DNA from 3 places in the Bacillus sp. KNSH39 genome. Region 2 is predicted to be linked to each of the others. Evidence: predicted binding sites of a transcription regulator. Region 2 holds the regulator's gene; each other region holds the start of a gene.

Region 1 (6,976 bases), 680 kb from region 2:
CATTTTCTTCATATATGACCATCTATAGGTAGTTTTTCCAACTGAATTGTACACGCTTTACACTTTGTTTGATAGCCTCTCTAATTAGAATAATGTTACAATTTCGTGAATAAAATCCATTTATTGTAACGTTTAGATTTATCCATATTTTATTATTTTTAAATACTTCTTCAAACGTTAAAATAGTGTTTCACTCGATTAATTATTATCTTGATATATCTTTAAAGAATTCATATGAAAAAGCATTGGCATATACCAATGCTTTTTCATTATCTCTTTTGATTCGGTTTATGCGGTTCATTTGGAGTATATGGCTTATTTGGTTTATTTGGAGCCTCAGCCTTTTTCCAACTTACCGCTAACTCTGGACTTGTTTTTTCTTCACTACGCTCAAGTAATACTACTGCATTTTGAATAGTCGGTGTACCTTTATGCGCAATCCCTTGTAATTTCGTTAAATTTCCTGATACTTTAAAGCTAAATCCACCAGCTGGTGTTTGTTTCGGAATTAAAATGCGGAACTTTTCTCCTACATTAAATTCTGTTTTTGTTTCGCCTTTTTCATTTGCAAATTTCACGCCCGCTGGTGCACCTGTTGCTTGCACTTTATACGTTCCGCTTTTTGCATTTGTTTCTACTGTATATAAGCCTGTTTCAAAGAAATCATTTTTTAAGACTGCTTCTTGTTCTTCTGTAGGAGTTACACTCATCGTAATTTCTTGTAGCTCTTCGCTAGCGTTTGCTTTTGCAACGATATCTTTTGTTACTTTCTCTACATTTTTATTTCGGAAATCTAAATCATTAACATCAATTTGTTTTAACGCATTCCATACTGCAAGCTGCGTTGCGTAATGCGCCTCTCTCCAATCAGATACCCCTAATTCTTGTGGACTCTTTTGTGGATATCCATTCAATAGTACACGGTACACATTAATATCCACTTTCCCCATTTCCGGTAAATCTTGACCGCTTGGAGATTTCAAATCTACATTTAAGCAAAAAGCAATTTTGCCATCTGCCGTTTTAATAAGCTCTGTTCGAATTGGCTTCTTCTTGGACTTACTATAACTCCAATTCATTTCATACTTTGTATGGTCCATCACTTCTGCGAATGCTTTTTGAAGTGGGAATAACACAAATAAAACACTTAAAAACATAGCTAAAAGTTTGAACGATTGCTTTATATTCATGTTTACAGCCCCTTAATAACAAACTTAATACTAAGTAGTATTTATTTAGAAACTATTTTTATGCACAAAAAAAGAGTGCTTTTAAGCACTCTTTTTTCTTACCTTAATCTTAGAAATCGAAGTTATCAGGATCTGGACCAACGCGATGATTTTGATTTAACGCATCGATTTTTTCCATATCTTCTTTCGTTAATTCAAAGTTAAATACATCAGCGTTTGCAATAATACGGTGTTCTTTCGTTGATTTTGGAATTGTGATTACTCCATTTTGAAGATCCCAACGTAAAATAACTTGAGCTGTTGTTTTACCGTGTTTCTCAGCAATCTCTTGTAATGTTTCGTTATCTAATAATTGACCTTGCATTAGTGGTGACCATGCTTCCATTTGAATACCTTGTTCTTTACAGAAAGCTTGTAGTTCTTTTTGTGTTAAACGAGGGTGGTATTCTACTTGGTTAATCATTGGTTTAATTTCTGCATCTTTCATTACATCTTGTAAGTGATGGATTTGGAAGTTACTTACACCAATTGCACGTACGCGCTTTTCTTTATAAAGTGTTTCTAGCGCTCTCCATGTATCTTTATATTTTCCTTCTGAAGGCCAGTGAACAAGATATAAATCTAAATAATCTAGTCCTAATTTTTTTAGACTCTCTTCGTATGCAGCGATTGTTGTTTCATACCCTTGATCTGCGTTCCATACTTTTGAAGTAATAAATAATTCTTCTCTTGCAATACCAGTCGCTTCAATACCTGCACGAATTCCTTCACCTACAGCTTTTTCATTTCCGTAAATTGCAGCTGTATCGATGCTGCGGTATCCTGCTTTAATTGCTGATTTTACAGCTTCTACAAGTTCTGGTCCTTCTTCTACTTTAAATACACCTAAACCGAACCAAGGCATTTCTACACCGTTATTTAATACTGCTTTACTTTGTAAGTTTTTCATTTTATTTTCTCTCCTTTTATTTTACTTGATCTCTTTTTTCTAATGTCATGCTCCACGCTGTTAAAATAACAGCGGCTACTACCATAAGGCCACCTACCCAAGCAGTATGGATTAATCCTAATGAATTCGTTACAAGGCCACCTATATAAGAACCTAAAGCGATCCCTCCGTTAAATGCGGCAATATTAATTGCTGAAGCAACATCAACCGCACTCGGAACAAAGCGCTCTGCCAATATAACTACATATACTTGTAGCCCCGGAACATTCATAAATGCGAATAGTCCCATGAAAATAATTGTGATTAATCCAGCTACTTTAAATGGCGCTGTAAATGTTAAAACAAATAATATAATCGCTTGAATCAAGAACATGTAAAATAGCGCTCGAATCGGATTATGATTCGATAATTTTCCGCCGACCATATTCCCTATCGCAATTGCGATTCCATACACTAATAAAATGATAGTAACAGTACTTGCTTCAAATCCTGTTACTTCTTGTAATAACGGAGATAAATACGTAAATGTTACGAATGTACCGCCGTATCCAAGTGCAGTAATAATGAAAACAAGTAATAGTCTTCCATTTTTAATTAATTTAAATTGATCACGAAACGATACAGGTACACCATTTTTTAAATTAGATGGGACGAGTATACTGTTTGCGATGAAAGCAATAATTCCAATTACAACAATCGCCATAAATGACGCTCTCCAGCCAAATTGTTGACCGATAAATGTTCCAATTGGCACACCAGTAATAGTCGCAACTGTTAATCCAGTAAACATAATCGCAATTGCGCTAGCACGTTTATTCTCTGGTACGATTGCAGCTGCAATTGTAGATCCAATTGACATAAACACACCATGTGCAAACGCAGATACAATTCTTGCAATAATTAATACAGTGAAGCTTGTTGCTACCGCCGCAATGCCATTACCAATAATGAAAATAACCATAATCCACATTAATAATGTCTTTCGCGACATACTAGCCGTTAACGCTGTTAAAACAGGAGCTCCTACCGCTGCTCCTAACGCATATAAGGAAACCGTTAAACCGGCTGTTGTAACCGAAACATTTAAATCTTTTGAAATAGATGGTAGTAAACCGACACTAATAAACTCGGTCGTACCAATCCCAAACGCACTAATTGCTAGCGCTAATAAAGCAAACATACTTCTTCGGCTCGTCTGAGCTTCCGAAGATGGTACTGTATATGAACTCAATTGAATTCCTCCTTATTACAAGAAATCCAATCATAATAGTATGATAAAAAGGCCCTTTTATCTTCTAAAAAATATATTTCATACTTACAAATGCTATTATGAATGGTTTCATTCCTTTTTTGAAGAACGCACTTTAAAGTACGATAGGCACTAAAAAGTAACATAGTCACTTTTTGGTACCGTACTACTCATTTGCCTCTTACATGTGCTATTATGAAACATATTTAACATAATAAAAAGTACGTACTTTAAAGTGCTATAGGTACTAAAAAGTAACATTTGTATGATTTAACTTATTTTACTTACAAAGGGAGGATTTCATATGAAGAAATACAATATTCCTGTAGAGGCGACTTTAGAAGTTATCGGCGGAAAATGGAAGGTTGTTATCCTTTGTCACTTAACGAAAGGTACAAAGAGAACGAGTGAACTAAAACGTTCCATGCCTGGTATTACACAAAAAATGTTAACACAGCAATTACGTGAATTAGAAGACGACGGGGTCATTCAAAGAAAAGTATACAACCAAGTCCCACCGAAAGTAGAATATTCTCTTACCGACTACGGTTGGTCTTTAGAATCCATTCTTGATTCTCTTTGTTCTTGGGGCGAATGCCATCTTGAAAAAGAAGGTAACACATCGATGCTAATTGCAGAAGGTGAATAATAGGAAAAAGGAAAAAACGAACATGAATTTGTTCATTTTTTCCTTTTTTTCTTTATATATATGTACATTTCTAACTGGAACAAAATATTTTATACGCTTTCATACCTTGTCAGCACTACGTTATACACTCAATATCAAATAATTAGGAATCATTTTTATGTTAACATAGGTGTATATAGTATATAATATAGGATATATATTATATACACTTTCCGGTAACGGAGCTTTTCCATTATGCGGACAAGCCATGTATCGGACAGTTCATAAATAATAAGTAAGACGTTATGGTTTTAGATTTATGTCAGCTTACTTGCTGTCATAAATTTAAAGGCATTTTATTGTGTTTTGTGAAACTTTGTATAAAGTTTCGTAACCGTTTACTATCTTACTTATAAAAAATAAGAGTATTGCTATCGTAAAGGAGAATTGGAGATGCCAGAAACTATGACTCAAACAAAGCCAGAACAAGAAACTGTACAAATTTCTGCTAGCCAAGGACAACTTGATGTACTTGATCAGTTGTTAAAACCTGAGGTACAAGAATCATTAACAACACTAGTAGAACAGCTTCCAAAATTAACTGAGCTTGTTAACATTTTAACTAAGTCTTATGACTTCGCTCAAACTGTTGCTACTGATGAAGTATTAAAAAGCGACACTGTTGGTGCAATCACAGAGCTTGTAGAACCTGTAAAAGATACAGTGAAAAGCATGGCTGCTACTGCAATCGAAGCGAAAGATCGTGCTGACGAAAGCAACGAAGTTATCGGCCTGTTCGGTCTATTAAAATTATTAAAAGATCCACAAGCACAAAAAATGTTCCGCTTTGTGAACGCATATCTTCAAATTAGTGCAGAACGTAACAATAAATAAGTTAACTTATAACAACAATTAGTAAAGACGGGGGATATCATACTATGTCAAAACAAATTGTCATCTTAGGCGCTGGTTATGGCGGTCTTCTTGCCGCTTTAAACGTACGTAAATATTACAGTAAATCAGAAGCACAAGTTACAGTGATTAACCAATACCCAACGCACCAAATCATCACTGAACTACACCGCCTTGCAGCTGGTAACGTGTCTGAGCAAGCAGTTGCAATGCCACTTACAAAGCTTTTCAAAGGTAAAGATATCGATCTTAAAATCGCAACAGTTGAGTCATTCTCAGTTGATAGCAAAGAAATCAAACTAGCTGGCGGCACTACTTTATCTTACGATGCACTTGTAGTTGCTTTAGGAAGTAAAACTGCTTACTTCGGTATTCCAGGACTAGAAGAAAACAGCATGGTATTAAAATCTGCTGCTGATGCAAACAAAATCTACAAACACGTTGAAGACCGTATTCGTGAATACGCGAAAACGAAAAACGAAGCTGATGCTACAATCGTAATCGGTGGTGGCGGATTAACTGGCGTTGAGCTAGTTGGTGAGCTTGCTGACATTATGCCTAAACTTGCAAAAAGCCACGGCGTAAATCCAAAAGAAGTGAAACTTCTTCTTGTTGAAGCAGGTCCAAAAATCCTTCCAGTATTACCAGACCACTTAATCGAACGTGCAACTACTAGCCTAGAAGCGCGCGGCGTTACATTCTTAACTGGTCTTCCTGTAACAAACGTTGCTGGCAACGAAATCGACTTAAAAGACGGTCAAAAACTTGTTGCTAACACATTCGTTTGGACGGGCGGCGTACAAGGTAACCCATTAATCGGTGAATCAGGTCTTGAAGTTAACCGTGGACGTGCAACAGTTGATGCATACCTACAATCTACTTCTCACAAAGACGTATTCGTTGCTGGAGACAGCGCTGTTGTCTTCGCTCCAGACGGACGTCCATACCCACCAACTGCACAAATCGCTTGGCAAATGGGTGAGTTAATTGGATACAACTTATACGCAGCACTAGAAGGCAAAGCATTCGAAGAGTTCGCACCTGTAAACTCTGGAACACTTGCTAGTCTAGGACGTAAAGATGCGGTTGCTACAATTGGAGCAAGCAATACTCCACTTAAAGGCTTACCAGCATCATTAATGAAAGAAGCAAGTAACGTTCGTTACTTATCACACATTAAAGGTCTATTCAGCTTAGCTTACTAATCTGAATATAAGCCCGAATCATGCCCTGCATGGTTCGGGCTATTTTTATCCCGCATTAACGGGCAGTAAAACCTCCACCTTAAAATACAGTGAATGCAGGGATGAAGTTGGAAGATTAACTGCCCGTAAAAGCCCGATTGGTTCAACTAATAATCAGTGGGGAGGAACACCCCCCACTGATTAAAGTTTCACTTTATCCGTAATTTTCTCTAACTTATTTATTCGGCAGAAGAATCGTATAACCCTTTTAATTATCTAAATTTACTGATTATTTTATGTCCAAATTGTGTATACGAAAAGATGGAAGTATTCTTCCTACTCCCATCCTTTCACACAAACTATTCGCCTAACTTCACAAGGCTGTAATTCTTCTTCCCTTTACGGATAATAATAAATCGTCCATCAAATGAATTTTCTACAGTAACATCCGTACCCACATCTGTTACTTTCTCACCATTCATAGAAATCGCGCCATTATTAATATCCTCACGTGCTTGTCGTCTAGATGGTTCAATTCCTAAATCAACTAGCCACTCTACGATGTTTTTCGTCTCTTTTGAAGACTGGAATGTTGGCATCTCTTTAAAACCTTGTTCAATTTCATCAGCTGTTAACGATTTAATATCTCCGCTAAATAACGCTGCTGTAATTTTCACAGCTTGCAGGAATGCTTCTTCTCCATGAACGAATTTCGTCATTTCTTCTGCTAGTACTTTTTGTGCTTCACGTTTATGAGGCTCTGTTTCCACCTTAACCGCTAATTCATCAATACGCTCTTTCGTTAAGAACGTAAAGTATTTCAAGTATTTAACGATGTCACGGTCATCTGTATTTACCCAGAAC
Region 2 (10,713 bases):
TCGTAGTAACAACCCCGAAGATTGCTAGTAACGTTGTACCCTTTGTTAAGTCCCCCAACCCAACAAGAACTGCATCATTCTTCACGATAATTCCGGCATTTTGGAATCCAAGAAATGCAATGAACAATCCGATACCTGCTGCTACTGCAAACTTTAACTCCGATGGAATTGCATTGATGATTTTTTCACGAATACCTGAAGCAGTAAGAATAATAAAGATAATACCTGACATTAATGTTCCGGCAATTGCTGTTTGCCATGGAATCCCCATCGTTAACACTGCTGTATAAGCAAAGAACGCGTTAATTCCCATACCTGGCGCTAAAGCAATTGGATACTTCGCGAAAATACCCATAATTAACGAACCGATCGCTGCCGCTAATGCCGTAGCAACGAATACTGCACCTGGATCCATCCCTGTACCTGGTGGTAACCCTTTAACATTTCCAAGCGACAGCGTAGCAGGATTGACAAATAGTACGTAAGCCATAGATAGAAATGTCGTTAACCCTGCTATGAACTCAGTCTTATAATTCGTACCGAGCTCATCAAACTGAAAATAGCGTTTCATCCTACGTTTCCCCCGTTATATGATTACTCGCCGTATTTCTCCTAGCCCTCTTTTATCCCGAGAAACAAAAAAGGCTTCCATTGCATATATACATGGAAGCGTTCTATGAATAAAGATAAGATTCCCCTCACCTTTATAAAAACGCCTCGTAGTCAAGCCATTTACGGTAGCTAGGTAGAAACTTTCGGGCCATATCCCCGATATTATACGACGGCTATAATATTCACTTTTTGTTTGAATTACATAATCATATTAACTCGACGAAGTAGTTTTGTCAATTTAAAAACGAACGTTTTTATAAACTTTTATAGTTTTGTTCGTATTAACACCAAAATAAAAAAGATCCACCTATGTATAAGCAATAGATGGACCTTTTTATAAATACTATTCCCACTCAATAGTTGCTGGTGGCTTACTCGTTACATCATACACGATACGGTTAACGTGTTTTACTTCGTTTACGATACGTACAGAGATTTTCTCTAATACGTCCCAAGGGATACGTGCCCAGTCAGCTGTCATACCGTCGATAGATGTTACCGCACGGATACCTACTGTGTAATCGTAAGTACGCTCGTCACCCATAACACCTACGCTACGCATACCAGGAAGCGCAGTGAAGTATTGCCAGATTTCACGGTCTAAGCCCGCTTTAATAATTTCTTCACGTAAAATCGCATCAGATTCACGAACGATTTCTAATTTCTCTTCTGTGATTTCACCTAATACACGAATACCAAGACCCGGTCCTGGGAATGGTTGACGCCATACGATTTCATCAGGAATTCCTAATTCAGATCCTAATACACGTACTTCGTCTTTAAATAACGTGTTTAAAGGCTCAATTAATTTGAACTGCATGTCTTCTGGAAGTCCACCAACGTTATGGTGAGATTTAATTGTTTGCGCAGTTGCTGTACCACTCTCAACGATATCTGTGTAAAGTGTACCTTGCGCTAAGAAGTCCATACCTTGTAATTTTGACGCTTCATCATCAAATACGTAAATGAATTCGTTACCGATGATTTTACGTTTTTGTTCTGGATCTTCTACACCTTTTAACTTGTCCATGAAGCGGTCTCTTGCATCCACTTTAATAACGTTCATATGGAAGCCTTCGCTAAATGTTTTCATAACGCCTTCTGCTTCACCTTTACGAAGTAAACCGTGGTCAACGAAAATACATGTTAATTGATCACCAATTGCTTTATGAATTAATACTGCTACAACAGAAGAGTCTACACCGCCACTAAGTGCGCATAGTACTTTTTTGTCTCCAACAGTTTCACGAATCTTTTCTAATTCTACTTCAATAAAGTTCTCCATGTTCCATCCTTCAGAACAACCACATACACCGAATACGAAGTTTTTAATTAAATCGTTACCGTGCTCAGAGTGACGTACTTCTGGGTGGAATTGTACACCGTATAAGTTTTTCGCTTCATTGCTCATACCAGCAATTGGGCAAGACTCACTTGTTGCATCTACTACGAATCCTTCAGGTAAACCAGTTACTAAGTCGCCATGGCTCATCCATACAACTTGCTCTTCTGGAAGGTTCGCATATAATTTTGATTCGTTCTCTACTTTAAGAACAGCTTTTCCGTACTCACGGTGATTTGCACGCTCTACTTTACCACCGAAGTGTTGCGTCATAAGCTGCATACCGTAACAAATACCGAAGATTGGTAAACCTAGTTCAAAGATTTTTTCATCACAATGTAATGCACCTTCACCGTATACACTATTTGGTCCACCAGAGAAAATAATCCCTTTTGGATTCATTGCTTTAATTTCTTCTGCAGTAATTGTATGTGGATGAAGTTCACTGTATACACCGAACTCACGAATTCGACGTGCTATTAACTGATTGTATTGACTTCCAAAATCTAAAACGATAATTGTATCGTGTTGTTTCTTCAAAATAATCACCCCAACGTTAGTTCTCGTATATAAATATTTTCACCAATTTGGCGAAAAGCATTACCAATATAATAAAAAAAGCCAGTCCTCCGCCTCTAGTCTCATAACAAAGAAAAGGCAGGGGTCTGGCTTTATAAAGAAAGATAGTCTCCGCTCTTTATAAATATAAGACACACTGCCTTCATAGTCAGGTTGTTTACGGTAACCCGGTAGAGACTCTCAAACCATATCATTGAGGATATATGAAGGATCGTTTTATATTATCTTCCTAGATTCTAACAATGAAGTATCAATATGGTCAAGAGAGAAAGCGACAAAATTCTACAGAAATTCATTTCCTTTTCTAAAAAACATAAAAAAACATCCATTTCTATATAGAAATGGATGTTTTTTAGGACAAACGGAATTACATCATTCCGCCCATACCGCCCATGCCCATGCCGCCCATGTCAGGCATTGCTGGTGCATTTGGTTCTGGCTTGTCAGCAACTACAGCTTCAGTTGTTAAGAACATAGCTGCAACAGATGCTGCGTTTTGAAGTGCAGAACGAGTTACTTTAGCTGGATCTACGATACCAGACTCAAGCATGTTAACCCATTCGCCAGTAGCTGCGTTGAAACCAACGCCTACTTTTTCGCCTTTTAGACGCTCTACAACTACAGATCCTTCTAGACCAGCGTTGATTGCGATTTGACGAACTGGCTCTTCTAGTGCGCGAAGTACGATGTTGATACCTGTTGCTTCGTCGCCTTCAGCTACGATAGAAGCTACTTTTGTGTATACGTTCATAAGTGAAGTACCACCACCTGCAACGATACCTTCTTCTACTGCTGCACGAGTTGAGTTAAGTGCATCTTCAATGCGAAGTTTGCGCTCTTTTAACTCAGTTTCAGTTGCTGCACCTACTTTAATTACTGCTACGCCACCTGCTAGTTTAGCAAGACGCTCTTGTAATTTTTCACGATCGAATTCAGAAGTTGTTTCTTCTAATTGCGCACGGATTTGACCGATGCGAGCTTCGATTTGTTCTGTGCTTCCTACACCTTCAACTACAGTTGTGTTTTCTTTTGTAACAACAACTTTACCAGCGCGTCCTAAAGATTCAACTGTAGCAGATTTTAAGTCACGACCTAATTCTTCAGTGATTACTTCGCCACCTGTTAAGATTGCGATATCTTCTAGCATTGCTTTACGACGGTCACCAAATCCAGGAGCTTTAACAGCTACTACGTTGAATGTACCACGAAGTTTGTTCACTACTAATGTAGCTAAAGCTTCGCCTTCTACATCTTCAGCAATGATAAGAAGTGGTTTACCTTGTTGTACCACTTGCTCTAATACTGGTAAGATTTCTTGAATGTTAGAAATCTTTTTGTCAGTAATTAAGATGTATGGGTTATCAAGAACTGCTTCCATTTTGTCAGAATCAGTAATCATGTAAGGAGATGCATATCCACGATCAAATTGCATACCTTCTACTACGTCTAATTCTGTTGTGAATCCTTTAGACTCTTCTAAAGTAATAACGCCGTCGTTACCAACGCGCTCCATTGCTTCAGCGATTAATTGACCTACTTCTTCGTCAGCTGCAGAAATAGCAGCTACTTGTGCGATAGAAGATTTGCCTTCGATTGGTTTAGAAATCGTTTTTAATTCTTCAATTGCAGCAGTAACAGCTTTTTCGATACCTTTACGAAGACCCATTGGGTTCGCACCAGCTGTTACGTTTTTAAGACCTTCACGAATCATAGCTTGCGCTAATACAGTTGCAGTTGTTGTTCCGTCACCAGCTACGTCATTTGTTTTGCTAGCAACTTCTGCTACTAATTTCGCACCCATGTTTTCGAATGCATCTTCTAATTCGATTTCTTTTGCGATTGTTACACCATCATTTGTAATAAGTGGTGAACCAAATTTTTTCTCAAGTACAACGTTACGACCTTTTGGTCCAAGCGTAACTTTTACTGCGTTTGCAAGAGTGTCGACACCGCGAAGCATCGAACGACGTGCTTCTTCACTAAATTTAATATCTTTTGCCATAATAATTGACCCCCTTGGATTTTTTAAGATTTATATAATTAACCGATAACTGCTAAAATGTCACTTTCACGTAAAATCAAGTAGTCTGTACCTTCATATTTCACTTCAGTACCTGCATATTTTGAGAAGATGATAAGATCACCTGCTGCTACCTCTAAAGCAACACGCTCACCATTCTCAAGCACTCGACCAGTACCTACTGCAACAACTTTACCCTCTTGTGGTTTTTCTTTTGCAGTATCTGGTAATACGATACCACTTGCTGTTTTTTCTTCTGCTTGAACAAGCTCAATTACAACGCGATCACCTAATGGCTTTAGCATGAACAATAACCTCCTCATTTTGTTATGTAAATTTCTTTTATTAGCACTCAAGTCATCCGAGTGCTAACACACTTATAATAATAAATAATCTCAATTTCTTTTGCAAGTAAAAAAATCATAATTTTTTCGCAAATCACTATATAAACTTTCTATATACAATACTGCCTTTACTATATGAATCGTTGTTTCCACTGCTCGTATGTTACAATATGAAAGGACACCCTAAGTTGTTTTCGCTACACATACAACTTTCTCCTGTCTTCTATTATAATTTCAAATAAGGATTTACGAAAAAAACATAATTCAAGAGGTTTATATCGTAGGTAGCATATTTACATGTTATCCTAACTTATCTCATACACTATAGTTAGAAAGGATGGTTAAACCATTTGAAGAAACAATACTGGTGGATTATCGTTACATACATTTTAATGCAGTTATCTGGCGTTGTTGGATTACCACTTCTCCTAAAAACAGGACTCTATGATAATAGAGGATTTACCATTGAGGAAAAAGGACAAATCATAACAGGACACTGGGCAATTATTAGCTTCTTTGTTGCATTATGTATCGTACTTTGGTTACTTAGAACAGATATTCGTGACAGGCATTTAGATGCAATGCGCTCTTCTGTTCCAGCTACTATTGGATGGATTTTTATCGGGTTCTTCTTAGCTTTCTTTTCACAAATAGTTGCCGGTATGATCGAGATGCAGCTGCTAGGAATTAAACAAGGTTCAGAAAATACAATGAAACTTATGGAAATTGCAAGAACGACACCTTGGTTCCTTATTGTTGTTTCTATAATTGGACCTATCTTAGAAGAAATCGTATTTAGAAAAATTCTATTCGGCACGCTTTATAAGAAGTTTAACTTCTTTATCGCAGCTATCATTAGTTCGCTTGTATTCGCAGCAATTCATTTTGATTTTACTCACTTATTGGTATACACTGCTATGGGGCTCGTATTTGCCTTCTTATATGTGAAGACGAAACGTATTATCGTTCCGATTGCAGCTCATGTTGCGATGAATACATTAGTCGCTATTGGGCAAATTTTTATGAGCAATGAACAAATTCAAGAAATGATTAAAGAAGCTGAAAAAATGCAAGGCTTTATCGGAGGATTTTTTGTATGAGAAACTCACCATTGTTCATGGCTGCACTATACTTCCTTCTTGGATGTATCTTTACACGCTTCGCCATTACGAACGTGACAGATACAATCTGGAATATGTGGACAATACTATTTGCAGTTATGGCAACAATTGATTTTAATTTGGCACTTCGCCTTATATTAGTTAAATTCACAAAGAAGAAACAATAATAAAACGCAGAGGTCGCTTCCTCTGCGTTTTATTGTGGATAGTTTTTCAAAAAGTAAACTAATGTTTGTAACTCTACAGCTAAGTCAATATGATGAATTCTAATATTCTCTGATACGTTTAATCGCGCTGGTGTGAAATTCAAAATACCGTGCACGCTTGTTTCAGCTAATCTATCTGCTACAGCTTGTGCTACTGTAGCCGGTACTGTTAATATTGCCACTTGTATATCATTTGATAATCTCTCTTCTAATTCATCTAAATGATATACAGGAATGCCCCCGATTTCTGTTCCAACTTTCTCTTCACTAACATCAAATGCCATTTCAATTTTTGTATTATTGTTTTTCGTGAAATTATAATGTAAGAAAGCGGTCCCTAAATTACCTACTCCAATAAGTGCTACACGTGTTATATCATCTTGATCAAGTGTTTCGCGGAAAAATGATAATAAATAATTTACGTTATATCCATATCCCTTTTTCCCTAACGCTCCAAAATACGAAAAATCTCTTCGTATTGTTGCGGAATCTACTTTTACTGCCTCACTCAATTCGGCCGATGAAACACGCTGCTTACCAGAAAGAGATAAGTTTTGGATAAATCGATAGTATAGAGGCAATCTTTTAGCAGTGGCTTGTGGAATCTTTTGCTGATCCATATGACCTCTCCTCTCTTCCTATCTTTATTCATATACTTTAATCAAATACAGAAGTTTAGCACTCATTAAATTCCTTGTATAATAAAGAGAAGAAGTATTCTCTCTTTATTTTAAACTATACACTATTTTTAGTATGATTGAGAAATATAAACATGGCAAAGTTAAGAAATTATTTGAGGTGAAAACATTGATTTTATTACAAGTAAACGCGCTTTCGAAATTATACGGTGCAGAAACGATTCTTGCAAACATAAAATTGGAAGTACAAACAAAAGATCGTATCGCATTAGTTGGAAGGAATGGAGCAGGAAAATCTACATTATTAAAAATTATCGCTGGTGAATTATCTCATGATGGTGGCGAAATTATAAAACCGAAAGATGTCTCAATCGGATATTTAGCTCAAAATACTGGACTAGAAACGTCTTTAACAATTTGGGATGAAATGCTAACCGTCTTTACCCACTTACAGCAAATGGAGACAAAACTTCGAAGGCTTGAGCAAGAAATGGGAAAAGAAGAAAACTTTTCAAACGAAGCTACATATGAAAGATTGTTAGCTGATTATGACCAACTACAACTCAATTATAAAGATCAAGGTGGATATCAATATGAAGCGGATATTCGCTCCATTTTAAGCGGCCTTGGCTTCCCAGTTGAAACGCACCAGACGACGATCTCTACTTTAAGCGGCGGGCAAAAAACAAGATTAGCTCTCGGGAAATTATTATTAACAAAACCAGACTTACTTATTTTGGACGAGCCTACAAACCATTTAGACATCGAAACATTAACATGGCTTGAGCAATATTTGCAAGGTTATCCTGGCGCAATATTAATCGTCTCACATGACCGTTATTTCTTAGACAAACTCGTTACACAAGTATATGAAATTTCGAATAAAGAAAGCAGACGATTTGTTGGTAACTACAGTAAATATTTAGACTTAAAATCAGCATTATATGAGCAAGAAATGAAACGTTACGAAAAACAACAAGATGAAATCGCAAAACTTGAGGACTTCGTTCAAAAGAATATAGCTCGCGCTTCTACAACGAAACGTGCTCAAAGTCGCCGGAAACAACTAGACAGAATGGAATTATTAACGAGACCATTAGGGGATTCTAAGTCAGCATCATTCCACTTCGATATTGAAAAACAAAGTGGAAATGATGTTTTACAAGTAAATGATGCAACCATCGGCTATGATGAAAACCCTATAATTGAACATGTAACTATGCGCTTAACTCGCGGAGATAGTGTTGCTTTAGTTGGTCCAAACGGAATTGGGAAATCCACATTGTTAAAATCCATTGTGAATAAGTTACCACTATTAAATGGTGATGTTTCTTTCGGATCAAATGTATCTGTTGGTTATTATGATCAAGAACAAGCAAACTTAACATCTTCTAAACGGGTTTTAAATGAACTATGGGATGAATATCCACTGCAACCGGAAAAAGAAATCCGTACTATACTTGGGAATTTTTTATTCACAGGAGATGATGTACTGAAACCAGTATCTTCCCTTAGTGGTGGACAAAAAGCTCGATTAGCTCTTGCAAAACTTATGATGCAAAAGTCAAATTTGTTAATTCTAGATGAGCCTACGAACCACCTTGATTTAAATAGTAAAGAGATTTTGGAGAATGCTTTAATTGATTACCCAGGGACTCTTCTATTCGTCTCACATGACCGCTACTTTATTAACCGTGTAACAACGACTGTGGTTGAGTTATCAACAGAAGGTGCACAGGAATATTTAGGGGATTACGATTACTACGTTGAAAAGAAAAATGAAATGATTGAACGTGCAGAACTTGAACAGCAAGAAAGTGACGTTCCTGTTCAAAAGGTGATTGCACAAGAGAAATTAAATTATTTAGAAGAAAAAGAGCGTAAAAAACTAGAGCGTCAACGCACTAGAAAAATTGAAGAGCTAGAACAAAGTATAGTGGAATTAGAAGAAGAAATTGCTACGTTAGAAGATCAACTTTGCTTACCAGAAATATATGCAGATTATGAAAAAGCTAGTGAAATTACAACTAAAAAGCAAACGCTACAAGAACAACTTGAAACTTGTATGGCAGAATGGGAAGAGCTGCATGTATAAGCATATTTAAATAAGGAAGATGTCTCATAAGTCAGGACTTTTGACTATGTGACATCTTTTTTTATTACTTAAACAATTTTTTGAATATATCTATCGTAACTTAGAATATACTAACGATTTTTTAAATATATCTATTGTAACCCTATATATATTAACAATTCGACACGAAATATCGTTTTAACGACAAAGATTGACAATATTAGCATCTTCTATAATGGGGAGATGTTTCAAAATGTTTTTCGGGGATATCTTCTTGCTTTTTATTTCCCGAAAAAGAACAAATTCAAAGGTCTGACATCAACCTATTTATCCACAAGTTTATACACATATCCACCTTTATAAAATAAACATCAAAATAACTTTTCCACATTATCCACAGTCAATAAAAAAGTTATCAACATTTTATATACACAATAAAACCCACATTATCAACAGATAATATGGGTTTTATCCACAACCTGTGGTTAATTATGTGTATAACTATGCTTCAATATCTAATCCTGGATTTGCATTTAAGGCTAATGTTGCACGCTTACCTTGTTCATAAGCAATTGTCCCTGCCGCTGCAATCATCGCTGCATTATCTGTGCATAAAGATAGCGGCGGAATAATTAATTCAATGTTTTCTTTTTGTGCAAATTCCTCTTCTAATCGCGCACGAAGTCCTTTATTAGCAGCTACTCCACCAGCAAGAAGTAATTGCTTTACATTATAAGCTTCTGCTGCACGAGCTGCTTTCGTTACAAGTACATCTATTACACTTTCTTGGAAACTTGCTGCTAAATCTTCTGGTGCAATTTCTATACCGCGCTGTTTTGCGTTATGCACAGTGTTGATAACTGCTGATTTCAATCCACTAAAGCTAAAATCATACGAATCCGGTTCTAGCCATGCACGAGGCAAATCAATTGTCGGTTCTCCTTCATGTGCAAGGCGATCAATATGAGGACCACCTGGATATGGCATAGATAACGTACGAGCTACTTTATCATATGCTTCTCCAGCTGCATCGTCTCGTGTTTCACCAATTACTTCGAATGAACCATGTTCTTTCATATAAACAAGTTCTGTATGCCCACCAGATACAACAAGTGATAATAACGGGAATTGAACTTCTTTTACTAAACGGTTCGCATAAATATGACCAGCAATATGATGAACACCGACTAACGGAATATCATGTGCAAACGCTACTGCCTTCGCTGCATTTACTCCAATTAGAAGTGCTCCTACTAAACCAGGACCTTCTGTTACAGCAATTGCATCAATATCATCAAATGTGATATTTGCTTCCTTTAAAGCTTCTTCTAACACAACTGTAATTTCTTCTACATGATGACGGGATGCAATCTCTGGTACAACGCCGCCAAAACGCTTATGACTTTCAATTTGTGATGCAACGACATTCGCAATAATTTCCGTTCCATTTTTAACAACTGCTACTGCTGTTTCATCACAACTTGTTTCAATACCAAGTATAATCGTATTTTTTTCCATTATATATTCACCCACATTACGAGACCATCTTCCTGATTGTCTGCATAGTATCGTTTACGAATCCCACCATTTTGAAATCCGTATTTTCTGTATAACTGCTTTGCTACTTCATTTGATACACGTACTTCAAGTGTCATTGTTTTTACCCCTAGTTCTTTCGCTTCAGAAATAACTGCTTTCAATAGGGCATCTCCTAACTTTTGACCTCGGTATTCTGGCAAAATAGCTATATTTGTTATATGTGATTCATCAATAATTA
Region 3 (6,976 bases), 860 kb from region 2:
TTGGTAGAGCAACTGACTTGTAATCAGTAGGTTGGGGGTTCAAGTCCTCTAGTCGGCACCACTTTCAAAATGAGCCATTAGCTCAGTTGGTAGAGCATCTGACTTTTAATCAGAGGGTCGAAGGTTCGAGTCCTTCATGGCTCACCATTTACAATTTAATGCGGGTGTAGTTTAGTGGTAAAACAAGAGCCTTCCAAGCTCTGGTCGAGAGTTCGATTCTCTTCACCCGCTTTTCAATTATGGGCCTATAGCTCAGCTGGTTAGAGCGCACGCCTGATAAGCGTGAGGTCGATGGTTCGAGTCCATTTAGGCCCACCATAATTGTTCCGCAGTAGCTCAGTGGTAGAGCTATCGGCTGTTAACCGATCGGTCGTAGGTTCGAGTCCTACCTGCGGAGCCATATTTATAGAGAAGTACCCAAGTGGCTCAAGGGGCTCCCCTGCTAAGGGAGTAGATCGCGAACGCGGTGCGAGGGTTCGAATCCCTTCTTCTCTGCCAGAACTGGCCCGTTGGTCAAGTGGTTAAGACACCGCCCTTTCACGGCGGTAACACGGGTTCGAATCCCGTACGGGTCATACTAAAAGAGATAGCATAATCTGCTATCTCTTTTTTGTTGTATAAAAATGGACTTTGGATAGTCTGCTTTTTTATGCAATAGAAGAAATATGAAGTATTCGCTGTTGCAGTTGGGTACATAGAGAGCGGTAAATACAATCATGTTAATTATTTGGACCTGTATGAATATGAAGGAATTAACTTCAACTTGAACTTTTACCCCAGCTGTATGGCTGTAGCCTCCTACACTTGGAGAAACCGATGAAAATGCATCTGGGAGCTACTGTGGAAAATAAATAATATATAGAAGAAGCTGCTTTCTCTCAATAGCTGTGATCTACTGAAGACAGCTTTTTTATGTTGTCAGTATTGTCGAGTTTTGTCGGTAAGTCGATATATTGCAAAAATCGCTGATATAATTTGAGTTACGATCGATAAATTTTAATAATCGCTGATATATTTGGAGTTACGGTCGATATATTCTAAAAATCGCTGGTATAATTTCACTTACCGACAAAAACCACAAGAAAATCCCTTTCACAATCTAAAGAAAACGCCTCCATTGAAATGGATTCCACACCTATTCCAATAACTTTACACTCTATGTGAAAAAGTTCACAAATAGGTCATAATTTGTGAAGTAATTCACAATAATACGTGCTACAATATGAATGTAAAGAAGTTAAACAACATTAAATTAGTATTTTAATTAATTACTTAAACAATCATAAAAAAATATATGTGAACAATAGAGAGGGGAAATTACCATGAAAAAAGGTATCAATCGTGTAGTATTAGTAGGAACAGGAGCTGTAGGTTGTAGTTACGCTTACTCAATGATCAACCAAGGTGTAGCTGAAGAATTCGTATTAGTAGATGTTAATGAAGCAAAAGCAGAAGGGGAAGCAATGGACTTAAGCCATGCGGTACCATTCTCTCCATCACCAACAAAAGTTTGGAGCGGTAGCTATGCAGATTGTAAAGATGCAGATTTAGTTGTTATCACTGCTGGGTTACCACAAAAGCCAGGTGAAACTCGTTTAGACTTAGTTGAGAAAAATACAAAGATCTTTAAACAAATCGTTCGAGGCATTATGGATAGCGGATTCGATGGAATCTTCTTAATCGCAACTAACCCAGTTGATATTTTAACTTACGTAACTTGGAAAGAATCTGGTTTACCGAAAGAGCGCGTAATCGGTTCTGGTACTACTTTAGACTCTGCTCGTTTCCGTTACATGTTAGGTGACTACTTAGATGTAGATCCACGTAACGTTCATGCTTACATCGTTGGTGAACACGGTGACACTGAACTTCCAGTATGGAGCCACGCTACTATCGGTGTACAAAAATTAGAAACAATCTTAGCTAACAACGAACAGTACAAACAAGAAGACTTAGACAAAATCTTCGAAAACGTACGTGATGCAGCTTACCATATCATCGAGCGTAAAGGTGCAACTTACTACGGAATCGGTATGTCACTACTTCGTGTAACTAAAGCAATCTTAAACAACGAGAACAGCGTATTAACTGTATCTGCATACCTTGAAGGTCAATACGGCGAGAAAGATGCTTACGTAGGTGTTCCAGCTGTAATTAACCGCGAAGGTGTACGTGAAATCGTAGAACTTGAGCTAAATGAAGATGAAAAAGCGAAGTTCGCTCATTCTGTAAAAGTATTAAAAGAAACAATGGCACCAGTACTATAATAATTGCTAAATAGTTCAGAGGTGGGAAACTGCTTCTTACCTCTGAACTTATATAATTTAATATAAATTCCTTTTCCGGTTTCCCTTGTATATCCCCAATATACCCCTTTTGCTGGATAAGGGTCGTTTATAGAAAAAGAGCACTCTATTTTACGTAGAGTGCTCTTTATTATTCCGCTATTTGCCGGGCAGTAAAATCTCAATTGATTAAAGTTTCACTTTATTATTTTTTAGGCGTTAATCCTAATTTCTTTAAAATATCTGCCAGTGTACCGCTTTTTGATTTTTCTACAGGTGTTTGTGATTTAGATGCATCTGGCCCTTTTTTCAAGAAGTTCTTTTCAACGAAGCGAATATCTTTTTCGTCGACAATACCATCTTTATTAAGATCTCCGTCTTTTACAGTTAGTCCTTTTTTACCATAGTTGCTAGCAATGATTTCAGCATCTTTAATATCGATTACTTTATCACCATTTACATCGCCGGCAAGGTTTTCGTCAGGTCTTGCATAATAATATTGGCCAAGCAACTTACCGTCTTTTTCAGTACCAAGTTTCGTTGTTAGGCGGCTTGTTAAATGTCCTGGCACCTCTACATATAAGTTATAGTCGCGTTTATTAACTGGAAGTCCATTTAGTTTGAAGTATCCGTATTTATCTAGTGAGCCTTCAAACTTATGACGGTAAGAATCAGTCGCATATACTTTTACGCCAAGCTTTGTATAATCGAACTTTTCATCTAAATATCCGCGTTCATTTAAGAATGCACCAGGTTTAATATTTCCTTCTACTAATGAGTTTAAGGACATAACTGAGAATGTTTGATCTTGAAGTACACGCATTCTATTTGGTTCTGATTCACCTTGTTTCCAGTAAACAAAAATTGGTGATTCTAATTGAGCGTTTGCTTCATAAAACTCATCATTTTCTACTTTGAACGTTACATCAATGAACGGGAAATCACCATCTAATCCAGCAAAATTTTTGTCATCGATAGCTCCGCCAACTGTAACAGAGCCTGCCTCTAGTTTCGGTTCATTTACTTTTGCGGTTACCCCTTTTTGGGAAAGTAGCTTTTCAAAAGCAGGATTAAATTTCGCATTTGCAAATTTGAAGTTCTTCTCTAGGAAGTTTACATTAAATTGCCCAGCAACAAATTGTTTTACGTGTTTCGCGTTTAGTGTTACTGTGAACTCGTCATTTTTATATAATTCTTTTTTATCGTAACTAGTTTTTGCATATTGAGCACCTTGCGGGATAAACCAGTAGTTATTTACACCGTTTGGATAGTCAGGACCTGCAGTTGCATAATCGAAAATATATACGCCTGTGTTCATTGGACCTTCCGTTCTGAAGGAGTCAGGTGTAATGCCAACTTTAAAGTCGCCATTTGCATTAATCGGTAAAAACTTATGCAAGTATGGAGAATAGTCATAGTACATAACGCCATTCGCTTCTTGCGTAATGTTTAATCCTTTTCCTTTTAAGTAATCAACGTTTGAATCGTATACGTTTCCTTTAATCCATAGTGCTTTTTTGCCATCTTCTACTGTATAATTTTCTTCATTTAACTCGTAAATACCAGGTTTTAATCCAGTTAATTTCACTTCTGGTGGTGTATTATCAATTACAACATAATCACCTTTTACACGTGCTTTCCCAGCCTTATCATAACCGACAAACTCAATTGTGTAGTCTCCTTCTGGTAAGTTGATTTTCTCATTACCGATTGGTTTTGCAGGATCATTTGTAAAAGGATACACTTTTCCATTAAAGAATGAATCTAAGTAGTAATACACATCAGTTTTTAGGCCACTCGTGTTTAATGTTCCAATGAAGCCAAGAGCTTTATTTGTTTTGGAATCTTTTACGATAAGATCTAACGTTTCAAGTTCGCTGTTTAATTGGAATGCTCCGTGAACATACGATTCACCGTATGGATTGAATTTAGATGTATCAGTTGAAATTGCTTTTCTTGATAGTATTGCATTTTCAATACCAGGCTCTGATACACGAATAGAGAATGGGATTTGATATGTTTCTTCTTTATTTTTTGTGTTCGTAATATGAATGTACCCTTCATATCGGCCTTGTTTCACACCGGCTGGAACATTAATTTTTGCTTCAATTTCACCTGTTTTGCCAGCATCAAGAGTAATTGTTTCTGGAGCAGAGATTTTTACACCGTTTGCGACAGCATCGTTAATAGTAGACGATGCTGGTGTATAAGAAATTTCTGTTTTAAATTCTTTTTTCTCTTGTTTATTATGATTAGTTACTTTTATATTTCGTTTTTGTTCAAGAGCTTCACCGTCTTTTTGATAAAACTTACCGAATGCAATAGATCCAGTTTCTTCGGGTACTTCAATTACTTCATCATTTACAACAGTTTGTGTCGTATCTAATACTTTAAAGCTTGTTTCTGTACGAACGGCGTTGTAAGCATCTACTCGCCCAGCTCCAACTTCATATACGGAATATTTTTCTTTTAAATCATTAGCTGTGTTCATAAGAGACGCTTTTACATCGAACGGAGAGTAGTCTGGGTGTTCTTGTAAAATTAGAGCAGCAACGCCAGCGATATGAGGAGAAGCCATAGATGTTCCTTGCATACGCTCATAGGAAACAGCGTAGTTTTCACCCTCTTGCGGGTCGTTAATATATTCAGGAACTGTTGAAAGGATAGCGACACCAGGCGCTGTAATATCAGGCTTAATATCATCATTTGCTGTAACAGGACCGCGTGAGCTAAAGTCTGCAAGATGATCGCCTTCTGTTTGAATGTAATTAATTTCATCGAGAGTTAAGGAGGTGCTACCTTGTTCGATTTGAGCTTTTAGTTTTTCACCTTCTTCTTTCGTTAGGCGGAATGCTGGAATGTATTTTGTACTTTCGCCAACGTAGAAAGGAATTTCTCCATCCACATTGTTATAAATAATAACGGCTTTTGCACCTGCTTGTTTTGCATTAGCAATTTTTTCATCAAATGACAGTGTACCGCGTGCAACGAGAGCGATTTTTCCTTTTACATCTTTTTTACTAAACTCGTCAGGCGTACCAATTCCTACATATTCAATAGGTAAAGTTTGTCCCTTGAAATCTTCTATTTTATCAGTGAAGTTTTTGCCGAATAGAATTAGGTTAGGAAATTGTAATTGTCCAGCATGACCTGATAGTTTCGGTAAGGAAATAGAGCTATCACTTGCTCCAACCGTAATTGCAAATGGTGAAGCACCTGGTGATCCGAGTGTTGATGGATTTGGTCCAGAGTTACCAGCAGCAACGACTGTAACAACGCCTGAAAGCATTGCATTATTAACAGCGATAGATGTTGGATCGAGTGGATTGTTGCTATCATCACCTAACGATAAGTTAATAACGTTCATACCGTCAGAAATGGATTTATCAATTGCAGCGATAATACCTGAACTATCTCCACTTCCGTATGGACCGAGTACACGATAGTTATACAGTTCAATGTCAGGTGCAACACCTTTTACTGCTGAATCAGATTGGTTCTTCTTTTGGGCAGAAACGATACCTGCTACGTGAGTGCCGTGGGCTGTGTAGAAGGAAGAACCACGGTTATCAAATTCAGGAGCACCAGATTGTTGCCATTCTGAATAAGTAGTTTCCATTGGATCTGCATCATTATTAATAAAGTCCCAACCCTTTACTGAGTTTAGGTCTACTTTGCTAGAGTCCTCACCAGGTTTCGCGCGATAGCCTTTATATACGTCTTTTAAGTCAGGATGATTGTAATCAATACCTGTATCTAATACACCAACTTTAATTCCTTTTCCGGTAATGCCCTCACTATGTAACTTATCTACTCCAATTTGCGGGATGCTATCTGTTAGTTTTTGAGGCGCTTTTTGCTCAGCTTGTTTTGGTAAATTTAATTTCACTTCGTAATCTTTCCAAATACGTTTTACAACGCCAATTCGTAACAATTCTTCTACTGTATTTGCTGGTAATGTCATCGCAACACCATTTATCGCATGCTTATAAGAACGTTTAATTTGTACAGACTGGAAGTTTCCTGATTTTACTGATGGGCTGAATTGATAAAGACGTTTTAGTCCTTTTTCGAATTCTTCATGTTCTTGATCAATACGTGCTTTTATATTTTCAGGAGCAGACTGTAATCCTTTTTCTTTTTGTTTTAATTCATTAATCTTTACTGGAGCAGTTTGAAATTCTACGATGATATTTACAGGCTCAGAACTACTCGTATTAATATCTGGTGAAATTGTAAAACCAGGGTTGGCATCTACCGTTTGTAATGCCAGGCGTTGTTCTTTAGAAAGCTTAGATAATATAGAATGAGCATTTGAAGATTCAATTTGGTTAATAGGACTTTCAGCAAGTACATTGAACGGAATAGCAGTTGAAAACAAAACGCCAGCTGTTACAATTCCGGTAACAAAACGATTTTTCTTTTTCATTTATAGGCCTCCGGTAATTTATATTTTTAAAAATTATTTCTCCACGCCAGCCGTTTGCTCAGTATGGAATGTCCAGTTTAGCTGCAGGGAATCACCTTGAAATTTATTTTGATCTTGGTCGTTATCTTCAAATGAGAAGAGGACGTGTAAGTAATCTGTTTCACCAGATTTAATACCATCTATTAAGTTATGACGTTCTAGAGACGTAGCGACATCTTCAGGTTTCATAGTTTTTAATTGTGATAGTTTTGTTTCCCACACA

The links. Region 2 encodes Rex, which represses fermentation and respiration genes when NADH is low (regulators of the CRP and FNR family bind a similar motif). Its sites were predicted from a motif close to TTGTGAAATATTTCACAA; they were not measured.
Region 1: ACUL40_RS17655 (DUF1641 domain-containing protein) is a predicted target of Rex. The motif match lies at 4,383-4,400, and genes of this name have one in related genera.
Region 3: ACUL40_RS16655 (L-lactate dehydrogenase) is a predicted target of Rex. The motif match lies at 1,189-1,206, and genes of this name have one in related genera.

What each region holds. Positions count from the first base shown of each region.
Region 1 covers NZ_JBQXYO010000001.1:3,430,479-3,437,454, forward strand. The annotation lists gene ACUL40_RS17635 (thioester domain-containing protein) at 270-1,190, opposite strand; gene ACUL40_RS17640 (aldo/keto reductase) at 1,300-2,139, opposite strand; gene ACUL40_RS17645 (MFS transporter) at 2,156-3,319, opposite strand; gene ACUL40_RS17650 (winged helix-turn-helix transcriptional regulator) at 3,693-4,037, shown strand; gene ACUL40_RS17655 (DUF1641 domain-containing protein) at 4,470-4,910, shown strand; gene ACUL40_RS17660 (NAD(P)/FAD-dependent oxidoreductase) at 4,955-6,133, shown strand; gene tyrS (tyrosine--tRNA ligase) at 6,472-6,976, opposite strand, start outside.
Region 2 covers NZ_JBQXYO010000001.1:4,111,795-4,122,507, reverse strand. The annotation lists gene ACUL40_RS21210 (NCS2 family permease) at 1-571, opposite strand, end outside; purine riboswitch at 701-803, opposite strand; gene guaA (glutamine-hydrolyzing GMP synthase) at 956-2,494, opposite strand; purine riboswitch at 2,659-2,760, opposite strand; gene groL (chaperonin GroEL) at 2,901-4,535, opposite strand; gene groES (co-chaperone GroES) at 4,574-4,858, opposite strand; gene ACUL40_RS21190 (CPBP family intramembrane glutamic endopeptidase) at 5,248-5,997, shown strand; gene ACUL40_RS21185 (YdiK family protein) at 5,994-6,185, shown strand; gene ACUL40_RS21180 (redox-sensing transcriptional repressor Rex) at 6,215-6,844, opposite strand; gene ACUL40_RS21175 (ABC-F family ATP-binding cassette domain-containing protein) at 7,032-8,957, shown strand; gene tsaD (tRNA (adenosine(37)-N6)-threonylcarbamoyltransferase complex transferase subunit TsaD) at 9,438-10,454, opposite strand; gene rimI (ribosomal protein S18-alanine N-acetyltransferase) at 10,454-10,713, opposite strand, start outside.
Region 3 covers NZ_JBQXYO010000001.1:3,251,179-3,258,154, reverse strand. The annotation lists tRNA gene ACUL40_RS16690 (tRNA-Thr) at 1-61, shown strand, start outside; tRNA gene ACUL40_RS16685 (tRNA-Lys) at 72-147, shown strand; tRNA gene ACUL40_RS16680 (tRNA-Gly) at 161-231, shown strand; tRNA gene ACUL40_RS16675 (tRNA-Ile) at 242-318, shown strand; tRNA gene ACUL40_RS16670 (tRNA-Asn) at 326-400, shown strand; tRNA gene ACUL40_RS16665 (tRNA-Ser) at 408-498, shown strand; tRNA gene ACUL40_RS16660 (tRNA-Glu) at 504-575, shown strand; gene ACUL40_RS16655 (L-lactate dehydrogenase) at 1,323-2,267, shown strand; gene ACUL40_RS16650 (S8 family serine peptidase) at 2,491-6,714, opposite strand; gene ACUL40_RS16645 (CalY family protein) at 6,748-6,976, opposite strand, start outside.